DNA from 2 places in the Candidatus Amarobacter glycogenicus genome. Region 2 is predicted to be linked to the other one. Evidence: riboswitches for the same ligand, from Rfam matches in the RefSeq annotation. Region 2 holds a riboswitch; the other holds the start of a gene.

Region 1 (6,679 bases), on a different contig from region 2:
CCATCGTCGCGTTCGACCTCGTCCCGGAGGGGTAGAAAGCAACCTCCGAGGCGCGTCCGGCAGGGCGCGTTCGTGTCGGCAGTGGCCCGGCGTCTCGTTCACGCCCCGGGGTTCGCGCCGGGCTCCGGCGGTGATTCCACTACGCAGGCCATGACTGGCCCGCTTCACGGGGCAATCCCGGCACACCGCACTGCGGCCGCCGGATTCTTACAAAACTCTAACATTATCGTTGAGTGCAGATTCGAGCCGTTTGTTCATCTCTCATGAACGACAGGGTTTTGTCGCAAACACCGTGTATTTTCGCGACATATGCTGACGATTCTAGTGACTGCTAAGTGACTTCGGTCTCTTCCGGTGTTGACGCGTTAGCAACCGCTCGGCCACTATGCCGTTCCCGAAGGTTATTCGGGAAAACCCTGACAAAAGGAGAGCCCCGGGAATGGCGGCAACCACCCCGGGGCGGGTCGCAAGGAGAACGTCGAGCCCACCTTGCGATCGCAAATCCTAGCATCCGCCAGGTTTGCGTCGCATACGGGAAAGCCCCTTCATACGGCTTTCCTACAAATGTTCTTCCTGTGGCCCGGAAAGGAGCGTCGATCCGGGCAAGAGCGCTAGAGCGTTCCCCTGCTTTCAACACACCCAACAACGCCTTTGCCGTGGCGGCGCCTGCCGCTGGCGGCCCACACGTTCTTCTTGGAGGAACAAACTCATGCTTAAGAAGCGCATGCTTCTGATCGCGGCCCTCGCCGCCTTCGGCGCGGTCATGGTTTCTGGCGCCTTCGCCACTCCATCTGATACCGCGACCGCCAACAGCGCGACCGGCCCTTACGGCCCCAATGGGAACGGTAACTACGTCATTGAGGTCCCGAATATCTCGGCTTCGATCTCCATCCCCCTGTACTCCCAGTACACGATCGCCCCTGACGGCGTGTTTCATTCCGCGGGCACGCTTACGGTGACGAACAACACGTCCTACGGCGTGACTGTGACGGACGTGCAGGTCACTGCCGTGGCCCAGGCCGGCTGCTCCCCCACACCGGGAGTCGTGCCAGGTCTCGATGCGCAGTTCAACCCGCCAGTGAGTCCAACAGACATCGCGGGTGGCGGGGCGTCGGTCTCGGCGGGATTCGAAATAAAGCTTGGCCCTCATGCGGACATCACCAACTCGTGTCAGTTCAACGGCACGGTAACGGTAACGGCCGAACAGGACCTCATCTAACCGTCTCCAGTTCCGGAAGGGGCGGCACGCCGTCCCTTCCGGAACTGGTCCAGTGATGCTGCGGAGGTTTCGATGACAGGCAATAAGCTTTGGAAGGTCGCCCAGAACATGGCATTCTTCGCGGTGCTTGGCGTCGTTTGCACGACCGCGGCGATCTACTTCGGTCTGCAATTCGCGGGCATCTCGATCTACACAATCAACTCGCCGAGCATGAAGCCGAGTCTATCGCCCGGTGACGTAGTCGGGATACGGGCAGTCGACCCGTGGGAGATCGAAGAGGGCGACGTCGTCGCTTACGTGAAGGATGGGGTCCCGGTCGTCCACCGCGTTGCGGAGGGCCGGTGGGTCGGTTACGACGTTATTACGAATATCAAGAAGCCAGACGGCACCGTAGAGAGCGAAGTGACGCAGCGGCAGCCGAGGGAATTTGTCTTCCGCGGCGACAACAATCCCGCCGACGACAGTGACGTGGTTCAGCAGTCTCAGATCATCGGTCGGCAATCCCTGGAAGTGCCGCGCCCGTTCAGTTGGGCGGCCACCTCCTTCTCACGGGAGACGCTCATCGCGTTCGGGGTGTTAGCAATCGCGGCGTACGTTGCTTGGGAGCTGACTGAGGCTGCCGCGGAACTTCGCCGGCGGCGACGGACTTCGCTGGTTTCCTGAGGATTTGAGAGATGAGGGGTTGGGCTATGCCTGAGCGCGCGGGCTTGCTGCTGTTAGGGGTGATTGCCATCAGTCTGGGCATCTGGAGCCCGCCTGCGCTCATGGCAACCCCGGCCGACACCGCGGTTGCGGCATTCGGTCCCTACCGGGTCCCAGTCGACCCCACCCCGCCCCTCTGCACCGCCAACGGCCTCGCCTACACCCCCGCGAACACCGTCAACGGGACGGCCGGGCCCGACTTCCTCCTCCTCGGCAACCAGGGGCAGCTGGCACTGGCGCTCGGCGGGCACGACATCGTTTCCGGGGCGAACGGCAAGGACTGCATCGACGGCGGCGACGGCAACGACCTGCTCAAGGGGTTCAACGCGAAGGACGTCATCCTCGGCGGGAACGGGTCCGACACGCTCTTCGGCGGCAACGGCGACGACGTGCTCGATGGCGGGCCAGGCTTCGATATCTGCATCGGCGGCGAAGGCCAGGACACGATCGTGAACTGCGAACTGGTGTTCAATGGCGAGCAGCCGGATTCCGGCGGCGGTTGCGATGGTCACCACCGCGATGCCCTCGTTGGCGGTGCTGGCGGCGGCTCCGGCCACGGCGACGAAGACGACGATGAAGATGAGTGCTGCGATGGCGACCGGGAGTCCGGCAGCCTGACCGGCGGCGCTGGTGGCGCGACCACGGCGACGACGGCGACTGCGACGAGGGCGGGCACCGGACGACGACAACCGCATCGGGCGGGTCGCCGACTCCGTCGGCCGGGGCGAAGACGTCCAGCGGCAGTGCCGACCCAACGGAAACGCCCTCGGCGGCCACCGGGACCGTCACGCCCGGTGCGACGACGACACCGGCGAAGCCGACCGCGACCCCAACGAAGACGCCGACGGCCACGCCGACCTCCACACCAACGCCAAAGCCGACCCAGCCGGGGGACCGCCCGGTGAAGTACGAATTCAGCGGGGTTGCGATCTTCTCGAAGTGAACGGGCGCGGCGAGCCCAATTAATTCTCTCTTGACGAATTAATCGCCGATCGGCAACCATACGCAACCCGAACGCGGTTCGGGAAATTACGAGGATGTGGGATTCATCATGTTCAGGGCATCATTGCTGGGAGCTGTCGCTTTCGCGGCAGCACTCGTCGGCCTGGGAACGGCTTCCACGGGCGTGGACGCTGCCCAGGCCTGTGCAACCATCAAGGGCGGGACGATCACTGACTCCGTTGGGAACGTCATTCGCACCGGCTACGACCAGTTCGGATACAACTACCAGGCACACATGTTCAACGGGACGTACGACAGTTCGGACCGCGTGCTCGACGGCACGTACTGGGGCAATACCGGCGACTTTGTCGACGACGCGCTAAGCATGAAGTGGAGCGACTCATGGCTCGCCAACGTCGATTGCAATGGCGACGGGAAGCTCGACCGGGGGCTCGTCAACGGTGTCGCTGGCGGTATCAGCCTGGGTTGGTTGACCAACCACATCAACGGCGACTACGACTCGGACCCGTTGGACGCGGATACTTCGCAGGATGCGCACTTCACGTTGTTCGACAAGATCGTCTGGGTAGGCCCGGGCGGTGACCTGTGGGGCCAGTACACGATCATCCAGGAAGTGCTGAACGACCCCGCCGGGGGTGTGCATGGGCTGCAGTTCAAGACGCCTACGCCCGGCTTCGGCCAGAACGATCACTGGACAAGCAACTAGCGGCCAGCTGCCAGCAGAGCAGAAGCGCGGGGAGCCGTAAGGCTCCCCCCCCTGCGTTCCCTTTTTCCTGTTCCCTGCTACTATGTCTTCAATCACCGCGAACGTGGCCGCGCTTATCAAGATGGGGTTGAGGGACCGGCCCTTTGAAACCCCGGCAACCTGTCTCATCAGACAAGGTGCCAAATCCGGACTCCCGGCGCGCCGGGAGAAAGATGAGAGCGACTAACGCTCGAATTCGAACGGCCCACGCGGACGAGGAGTGTCAGATGGTTTCCTCTTTGGGCCGTATGGTCATGCGTTAGCCCTTCCCCGGAAGGGCCTCCCCGAACCCGTCATTGCGCCATTCCGCCGCGGCATCGCTCCGCGCGGGCCAGTGCCCGTCCTTCCCCCAGGGATGGACGCTTTCGGAGACCACGCATGAGTTTCGCCACCAACCTTCGCTGTCGCGAGTGTCATCGCGAATACCCCCTGGAAGCGCGCCACGTGTGCGACTTCTGCTTCGGCCCGGTCGAAGTGACCTACGACTACGACGGCATCCGCAAGAACGTTTCGCGAGAGACCATCCGGAACGGCCCCGCCAGCCTCTGGCGCTACAAGGACTTCCTGCCCTGCGATGCCGAGAACGCCATCGATATCGGCGCCGGGTTCACGCCGCTGGTGCGCGCGAAGAACCTGGGCAAAGCCCTCGGTCTGAACAACCTGTACATCAAGAACGACACGGTGAACCCGACCTGGTCGTTCAAGGACCGGGTCGTCGCCGTCGCTGCCAGCCGGGCGCGCGAGCTGGGATACGACAAGCTGGCCTGCGCAAGCACCGGCAACCTCGCGAACAGCGTGAGCGCCCATGCGGCCGCGGCGGGCATGGAGGCGGTCGTCTTCATCCCGCACGACCTGGAGGCCGGGAAGGTCCTCGGTTCGAGCATCTACAACCCGACACTGGTGAAGGTGCGCGGCAACTACGACGCCGTGAACCGCCTTTGCGCCGAACTCGCGGGCTCCTACAACTGGGGCTTCGTGAACGTGAACGTGCGCTCGTACTACGCGGAAGGCTCGAAGACGCTTGGTTTCGAAGTGGCCGAACAACTCGGCTGGCGCGCCCCGGACCATTGCGTCGTGCCGATCGCAAGCGGCTCGCTCTTCGTGAAGATCCGCAAGGGGTTCGAGGAGCTGTACAAGGCGGGCCTGATCGACAAGCCCAGCCCGCGCATGAGCGGCGCCCAGGCGACGGGATGTTCGCCGGTGGCGGTGGCCTGGCAAGAAGGCACGACGAACTTCCGGCCCCAGCGGCCGAACACCATCGCGAAGTCGCTCGCCATCGGGAACCCGGCGGATGGCTACTACAGCCTCGTCCAGCTCGCGGAGACGGACGGCGCTTGCGGCATGGTCGACGACCCGGAAATCATCGATGGGATGAAGCTGCTCGCGGAGACCGAGGGGATCTTCGGCGAAACGGCCGGTGGCGTGACGGTGGCGTCGCTGAAGCAACTTGCCGCTCAGGGTAGAATCCACCCCGACGAGCTCACGGTCGCGTTCATCACCGGTGCCGGGTTCAAGACGGCGGAAGCGGTCGCCGGACACCTGGAGACGCCGCTGGAGATCGACGCGACGATGGAGAGTTTCGAAGCCGCGTATCGCGCCCCGGTGGCGCAGGGAGTCGCCTGAAATGTCGCTCAAGCGCGTGAAGTTCACGTTCCCGGAGAACCTGATCAAGGAGCCCTTGATTTACAACCTGGGGCACGAGTTCCGGGTGATCACCAACGTCCGCATGGCCGATGTCGATGAGAACACGGGCTGGGTGTTGCTCGAACTCGAAGGCGACCCGGCCGAGATCGACCGCAGCATCGCGTGGGCCCTGGGCAAGGGCGTGCGCGTCGACCCCGTGGGCGGAGACGTCATCGAGGGCTGAGCCTCGCATTCGCCGAACAACTGAACTGGAGAATTCCCGTGCCTGTCACTGTCCTTATCCCACAGCCGCTCCGATCGCTCACTGGCAACCTTTCGAAGGTTTCTGGCGAAGGGGCGAACATCGCATCGCTCGTCGCCAACCTGGAAGGTTCGTACCCCGGGATGCGCGAGCGGGTGCTCGACGAGAGCGGCCAGCTGCGCCGCTTCGTCAATATCTACGTGAACGGCGACGATGTCCGCTTCAGCGACGGCCTCGGCACACCCTTGAAGGATGGCGACGAGGTGAGCATCGTGCCGGCGGTGGCCGGAGGCTAGGAGAAGCGCGAGCCGACTCGCGATGCGCGGAGCACAAACACTCCCGAGAGCGACAACATTGGGTCTCAAAATGGGCCGAAGGTGCGCACCGGCATCGTCACCTGCCCGCAATCGCCCATGAGCTTACCAGGGCCGGAAACCACGTCAGAAGCATCAGGAACGACGCCAACGCGGTGCCGGCAAGAGCCTTCCCGAAGAAGTGTCCAGGGTGCGGCCTGCGCGACCCCGTGATGGCGAGCGCGAAAAAGACGGACGCCAACAGGAGGGCTGGTTCCAGGATCGCACCCCAGACGATGGCCCATGGCATGTCCGGGCGGTTCGTCGAGGCGCGCAGGATCCTGCCGACGATGAAGCCCAGCAAAGGTGCCAGCAGGAGGGACAGGAGCGCGGCCCAGAGGAAAGCTCCGCGGCTCCAATCGAGTCCCCCGGCAAGCCAAATGCCCCCGAAAACGCCTGCGAGCGCGATGCAGCCGATAGCCACCATGAGGACATAGTCCATCGTAGAGCGGAGCCTAGTGGTGGGCTTGCAGCACCGTCAGGCTCGAAGGGTTCTTTCGGGATGACCCATCGGGCACAAATAGAAAAGCCCCCGGTCTCCCGGGGGCTTCATGGCCTGGCATCGAGTGGGATCTAGAAGAGGTTGGTCTTCTGGTCTCCCGGCTGCTGAGGCGGCTGTGCCGCGGGCGGGGCCGGCGGGGTGTACTGCGTCTGCGCCGGGGGTGGCGCGCTCGCCTGCTGGACGTTCTTGCTCGCATCGGCGTCGTCGTCTTTGACGGCGCGGCGGAATTCCTTGATCGAAGAGCCGAGGTCTTTGCCCAGGCTGCTGAACTTCCCGACTCCGAAAATCAGGATGATTACGACGGCGATGA
Region 2 (6,679 bases):
GCCGCACGGACGCGCTGCAGGCTCGGCGTCGGAGTGGGGTCAACCCCTCGCAGCAGGGCCAGGTAGCACGACAGGTGGTCGCCCCACGCTGTCGCCTCGAACTGGTCGGCCAGCCGCGAGATTCCGCGAGTTGGCAGCCCCGCCATCGCACCACCCAACGTGTCGAAGATCCCCGAAAGCAGCTCGAATCGCCGCTGGTTCCCCACGGACGCTTTCGGAGACGTGAACGCGAGCCCCACGGGGTGGGCTACCTGGCCCGTCTCCAGTCCAACGACAAAATTATGTGTCGCCTCCGGGACTTCTTCGAACACCGCGACTGCCTTCGCGTTCTCCGCGAACTGGTTCTTGGTCCTGCGCCCAACCGGGGCCAGGTGCTCCGCGGCCAGTACCACCAGGGGGTCGGCCTCAGCCAGCAACTCGGCCAGCTGCTTCGCAGGGTTCCGCTCCGCGGCGACTTTCCGGCCAACATGCCCACGGACGAGTTCCCGGTGAGCCTGCGCCACATCGGCGACATCCGGGTCGCATAGCGCGTTCAGGCCCAGCCGCTGGCCGATGCGCATTAGCGCCGCGAGCGTGTGCCCAAGGGCCGCCCGCGGTGGAGAAGCGTAGGCGATCCGGTGCCAGTGGATACCATCTGCTTCCGCTCGCCGCGCCAGTTCTCCTCCCGTGGAGATGGCCATGACCGACGCTCCGCGCATCCGCGCCTCGCGGTAGCACGACAGCGATTCCTCCGTGGCGCCCGAGTACGAGAGCGCTACGACGAGCGTCCGCGGTCCCGCGTAGGCGGGAAGCGAGTAACCCCGCACGACTTCGATCGGAATTGGGGCCTGTTTGTCCGAATGAGCGGCGAAGTAATCGCCAGCGGCCGCCGAGCCGCCCATCGCGGCGATCACGACGCTGTCATAGCTCGCCCCCGGCACGCCCAGCGAAAGCGATGCCAGCCATGCGCGCTCAAACTCCTCACCAAGCTTCTCGATGTGGCCGAACATGCCCGACGCATCGATCGCGTAGGCGCCGGGATCGTCCAGCCGTGTCATGCCAGTCCGGCAATCTGCCGGCCGGCATCGAGGACCGGACGCACGAGCGTGCTTGCAGTCACTTCGGTATAGATCCGCAACAGCGGTTCCGTCCCGGAGAGCCGGAAGAGGAGCCAGCCCTCGTCGATAAAGAATCGCCAGCCGTCTGTCCGGTCGGAGCTCCTTACCGGCCTCCCCGCGATTTCGCCCGGTCTCGCCGCATCAAGGTTCGCTTGAACCGCTCATTCGAGCCCGGTTCCAGTTCGATGTCGATCCGTTCGTAGTAGTGCGGCCCCGTAATCTGGAAGACGCGTTCAAGCAACTCCGAAGGCGGCTTTCCCGTCGCCGCCGCGTAGTCCAGGAGGTACAACCCGGCGAGGATGCCATCGCGTTCGGGCAGGTGCCCCCGGAATCCGTAACCGCCGCTCTCCTCGCCGCCGATCAGTGCATCCTTTTCCATCATCAGTGGCCCAATGTGCTTGAACCCGACCGGAGTCTCGTACAAGTCCACTCCGTAGTGCTTGGCAAGCAGCGCGACCATGTTCGTCGTCGTAACCGACTTTACGATGGGCCCGCGCAGTCCCCGCTCGCCGAGCATGTAGTTCACAAGCAGGGCGAACGCACGCAGTTGGTCGACGTAGTTCCCCTTCTCATCCACCAGCCCGACCCGGTCGGCATCCCCATCGTTCGCGATGCCGATGTCGTACCGCCCGCTCGCCATCAGGTGCATGAACTCGCCCAGGTTCGACTCGATTGGCTCGGGGGCGCGGATACCAGGGAACGCCGGGTTCCGCTCGCCGTGGATTTCCGTGACGGTGCTCTTTCCGCCCGCGAGGAGTTCTTCGAACAAGCCCGCCCCCGAACCGTACATCGGGTCGACCGCCACCCGCAGTCCGGCGGCTTTGATTCGCGGAATGTCGACCTTCTCTCCCAGGGTCGCGAGATACCCGGGTATCGGGTCGAATCGCTCGATGCTCTCAGCCGTCGACGGCGCGAGCTTCACGGCCCCAGGAGTCGCAAGTATCGCGGGAACGCGCCGCTCAATTTCGGCGACGAACTCTGGACTGGCACTACCGCCGTAGTGCGGCTTCACCTTGATACCGTTCCAGCGGAACGGGTTGTGCGAACTGGTAACGACGATGCCGCCGCACGCCTGCGTCTCAATAATCCGGTAGCTCAGTGCCGGTGTCGGCGCTGGCCGGTTGGCGAGTTGCACTCGAAAGCCGTTGCCTGCCAACACCCGGGCGACGGACAGGGCGAATTCATCGGAAAGGAACCTCGTGTCATAACCGACCACCATTGGCTGTCCCTTGCCATAGGTCGCAGCGAAGTGGTCGGCTGCCGCCTGCGCACATGCCATCACGTTCTCGAACGTGAAGGTCTCCGCAATGATCGCCCGCCAGCCGTCGGTGCCGAAGTGGACCGGGTTCTCAGTCATCGGCCTCAATCATACCGGCCGCCCGCTTCGACGCTCGTCCCCGGCGGGAGCACCACGCCCGCCCCGATTTGCGCCCCCCTCCCCGCGACCACCCCCTGCAAGACTGCTCCGGTCCCAACGAACACGTTGTCCGCGAGGATGGAGTCGATCACCTGTGCGCCCGCTGAGACGGTCACGTTCTCCCACAGGATGGAGTTCTGGACCGTCGTTCCCATCTGGAGCTGGGAACTCATCCCGATTGCCGACCCGGAGAGACTGCCCGTCGCCGAGAGCTTCACGCCGGGAGCGATCTCGTTCCGAGTGCCGAGCAGTTCTTTCGAGACCTGCAAGTAGCGGGCCGGCGTGCCGAGGTCGGCCCACGTTCCGGAAAATTGGTGGCCAAGCACCGTCCTTCGCCGGGCGACCAGCGATGGGAACAGCGTCTCCTCAACCCGGACTGCCCCGCTGGGGATCTCATCCACCAGTCCCGGTTCGAAAATCCAGACGCCCGCGTTAACCAGGTTGCTTGGTGCAGTCCCCGGTGGAGGTTTCTCCACGAATCCAGTGATGAGCCCCGTGCCATCGGTCACGGCAACGCCGAACTGGGAGGGGTCCGGCAGCGCTTTCAGCGCCATCGTGAGGTCCGCCTCCCGCTCGATGTGCGCTGCCAGGGCCGGGGCGAAATCGAAGTCCACGTATACGTCGCCGTTCAGGACCGCGAACCGGCCGGCGATCCCGGCAGTCTTCACCGCGTTTCGAATGGCTCCGCCGCTCTCCAGCCGTTCGCGCTCCAGTATCGGGATGATCTCGAGGCGGCCTCTCTGCCCGGCGGGGTAGGCCGTTGCGAGGTCTTCGTTCGCCTGCCCAAGCGCGAGCACCACGCGGTCGAATCCCGAACGCTCAAGCCACTCGAACAGGTACTCGATAGCGGGCCGGTTCAGTAGCGGCACCAGGCTCTTGTGGCGGTGACTCGTCAGTGGCCGAAGCCGGGTGCCCTGGCCACCGACAAGCAGAATCGCATCCACCAGGCGAGCTCTACCGGCCCGCGGTTTTCCGCAGGTCGGCCGCCCGCGACGTGTCTTCCCATGGCAGGTCCAGGTCGATCCTCCCGAAGTGCCCGTAGGCTGCAGTCTGCCGGTAAATTGGCCGCCGCAGGTCCAACTCCTGGATGATCGCGCCGGGGCGCAGGTCGAAGTGCTTCCGCACCGCTCGCAGGATCGCCGAATCGTCCACCACACCCGTGCCGAACGTCTCGATCCCGATGCTGGTCGGCTGCGCCACCCCGATCGCGTACGAAAGCATGAACTCGCAGCGTGTCGCCAACCCGGCCGCCACGATGTTCTTCGCTACCCAGCGCGCGGCATATGCGCCCGACCGGTCGACCTTGGTCGGGTCCTTTCCGCTGAACGCCCCTCCGCCGTGGCGCCCCACCCCGCCATAGGTGTCGACGATGATCTTCCGGCCCGTCAGGCCGGCGTCGCCACGCGGCCCCCCGATCACGAACCGCCCCGTCGGGTTCACGTGGATCTTCGTCTCAGCGTCCATCAGCTTCCCGGCGACCGGACGGATCACCTCCTTGACGATCTGCGTCTGGATCGTCTCGAGGTCGATGTCGTCCCGGTGCTGCGTCGAGATCACGACGGTGTCGACGCGGATAGGATTCCACTTCTCGTCGTACTCAACGGTCACCTGGGACTTGCCGTCCGGCCACAGCCACGTCAGTTTGCCGCTCTTGCGTACCTCGGCGAGGTGTTTGGTCAGCTTGTGGGCCAGCGAGATCGTCAGCGGCATGTATTCCGGAGTCTCAGTACAGGCGAAGCCCATCATCATGCCCTGGTCACCCGCACCGTTCTCGATTTCTTCGCCGCGGCTCACGCCCATTGCGATGTCGGGTGATTGTTCGCTGATCGCGACCATCACTCCGCACGTGTGACCGTCGAATCCCTTCTCCGAGGAGTCGTACCCGATGTCGAGCACCGCCTGCCGGACGATCTTGGAGATGTCGGCATACCCCTTCGTCGTGATCTCGCCCATCACCAGCACGAGTCCGTTCGTCGTGGCTGTCTCACAGGCCACGCGGGACATCCTGTCCTGTGCGAGGAGCGTATCGAGCACGGAATCCGAGATCTGGTCACACATCTTGTCGGGGTGGCCCTCGGTCACCGACTCCGAGGTCAGGAGCTTCCGTTCAGTCATCGCAGCCCATCCGTCGCGTTGAAATGGTAAGGGATACACCCTCGCGTTCCGGTAAGGGGTTTCTGTTCGCTCCCGAATGGGTGCGCCCCTCATCGTGAGGGGCGAGTCCTTCCCGTAGGACCCGCCTTTTGTTGCCCTTCCACGGAAGGACCGCGTCGTCTTGGCACCTTGGAGGCTTACCAGGTTGCCGGGCGCCGGTCGCCCTCTTAACGCACCCGCGATGGTAGCAGATACCCGGCGATTGCCGGTAGCACTACCGTTTCTTGCCCGAACGGTGCCCTGGTCTTCACCCTTCCGGCCGTAGAATGAACACCGGCGTCCGGACAAGCTGGGCCAGCGACATCGAAGACTTCTATAGCCCGATGGACGCGAGTAGGGCCACTTGTGACGATTATCACATTTTGCCGACAGCCCGGAGTCGACCCTTGTTCTACAATCAAAAGTAAAGAGCCGGGCAAGGAGCCTGGCCGATTGACCCACCAAGGAGGGGGAAATGTTCACGAAAATCAGGTCTTACAAATGGGTCCTGCTTGCCCCGGCGGCAGCATTCGCTTTGGCGTTCGCTGGCTGTGCCGGGGATGACGACGATGCCGATTCCGGCGACGGTGGCATCTCCGTCGCGACCATCGGCGGCGGCAGTGGCGACACCAGCCCCACCAAGCCCAGTGGCGGCGGCGATGCGCCGGCCAGCGAAACCATCACCGTCGTGATGACCGATAACAAGTTCACCCCCAGCGCGATCAAGGTGCCCGTCGGCAAGAAGATCACCTTCATCGCCAAGAACGAAGGTGCGGCCGTCCACGACATGAAGATCCTGTCCAAGGCCACCGAAGGCAAGGACTTCATGAGTGACGCCCTGGTGAACCCGGAAACGGAAAGCAAGTTCACCGCCACCTTCAACAAGAAGGGTACCGTCAAGTTCCAGTGCGACTACCACCTGCCGGACATGGTCGGCACGATCGAAGTCCAGTAACGGCCCCATTCCCGGCGCCCGGGCCATCGAGGCCGGGTGCCGGGTGAGTCAAGAACGCCGGCCGTGCCGGCACATGGAGAGGGAGTATCCGAATGCCTATCACACGAAGGGAACTGATCACCGGAGCGGCTGCGGGCGCGGGTGGCCTCGTCATCGGCGGCGTCACCGGCAGCCTCATCGGCGGCGGTGACGATGGCGGCGGCGGTGGCGGGGAAACCAGCCTCAGCGGCCAGGCCGCGAAGGTCGCCGAAGAGCGCAAGCTCAGCCCGGACGACGTAACCCGCGCCGTCAAGACGTTCATCCCACCGGGCGGCGAAGCCAAGGATGAGTTCTTCCTGATCTGCTCAGGTGGTCACTCGGGTCAGGTCATCGTCATGGGCGTGCCTTCCATGCGCACCCTCAAGGTCATCGGTGTGTTCGCGCCAGAGCCCTGGCAGGGTCACGCCACCGGCGCTGCCCACTCGAACGAGATCATCTCCAAGGGCACCGACGCCAAGTCCAAGCCAACTTCGGCGGCCGGTGGAAACCTCACCTGGGGCGACACCCACCACCCGGCCCTCAGCGAGACCAAGGGCGAGTACGACGGCCGCTGGGCGTACATCAACGACCGCGCCAACGGCCGTATCGCGATGATCGACCTCCGCGACTTCAAGGTGAAGCAGATCGTCGATGTCCCGAACCTCGATAGCTCGCACGGCGGCGTCTTCTGCACCCCCAACTCCGAGTACGTCCACATCTCGACCATGTCGCCGACGCTCCTCGACCCCACGAAGGCCGAAACGGCGCTCGCGAACTTCAAGGACGCTTTCCGCGGCTTCTCAACCTTCCTCAAGGTCGATGAGAAGACCGGGCGCATGGATCTCGCCAAGAGCTTCCAGATCGAGTTGCCTCCTTACACCCAGGACCTCGCCGATTCCGGCAAGCTCGTCAGCGATGGTTGGGTGTTCATCAACTCCTACAACTCCGAGATGGCCTTCGGCGGCAACAACGAGGGCGGAAAGCCGCTCGAAGTCGGCGCCTCCGCCAACGACTTCGACATGATGCACATCATCAACTGGAAGAAGGCCGAACAGGTCG

Evidence for each region. A riboswitch is a leader RNA that binds a small molecule or an ion and turns the genes downstream of it on or off. The one in region 2 is predicted to bind S-adenosylmethionine.
Region 1: linked by a shared signal. The riboswitch ahead of thrC (threonine synthase) and the one ahead of metK (methionine adenosyltransferase) in region 2 are both predicted to bind S-adenosylmethionine.

The regions. Positions count from the first base shown of each region.
Region 1 is NZ_JADJAT010000021.1:56,690-63,368, forward strand. Features, by position in the region: gene IPG14_RS17055 (hypothetical protein) at 1-35, shown strand, start outside; gene IPG14_RS17060 (hypothetical protein) at 710-1,219, shown strand; gene IPG14_RS17065 (signal peptidase I) at 1,292-1,882, shown strand; gene IPG14_RS17070 (calcium-binding protein) at 1,909-2,826, shown strand; gene IPG14_RS17075 (hypothetical protein) at 2,973-3,590, shown strand; SAM riboswitch class I at 3,701-3,809, shown strand; gene thrC (threonine synthase) at 4,008-5,252, shown strand; gene IPG14_RS17085 (NIL domain-containing protein) at 5,254-5,496, shown strand; gene IPG14_RS17090 (ubiquitin-like small modifier protein 1) at 5,535-5,810, shown strand; gene IPG14_RS17095 (hypothetical protein) at 5,908-6,309, opposite strand; gene tatA (twin-arginine translocase TatA/TatE family subunit) at 6,441-6,679, opposite strand, start outside.
Region 2 is NZ_JADJAT010000004.1:98,415-105,093, forward strand. Features, by position in the region: gene IPG14_RS07835 (SIS domain-containing protein) at 1-1,037, opposite strand, end outside; gene IPG14_RS07840 (phosphoglucomutase/phosphomannomutase family protein) at 1,201-2,454, opposite strand; gene IPG14_RS07845 (NDP-sugar synthase) at 2,460-3,458, opposite strand; gene metK (methionine adenosyltransferase) at 3,469-4,629, opposite strand; SAM-I-IV-variant riboswitch at 4,747-4,847, opposite strand; gene IPG14_RS07855 (cupredoxin domain-containing protein) at 5,123-5,602, shown strand; gene nosZ (Sec-dependent nitrous-oxide reductase) at 5,695-6,679, shown strand, end outside.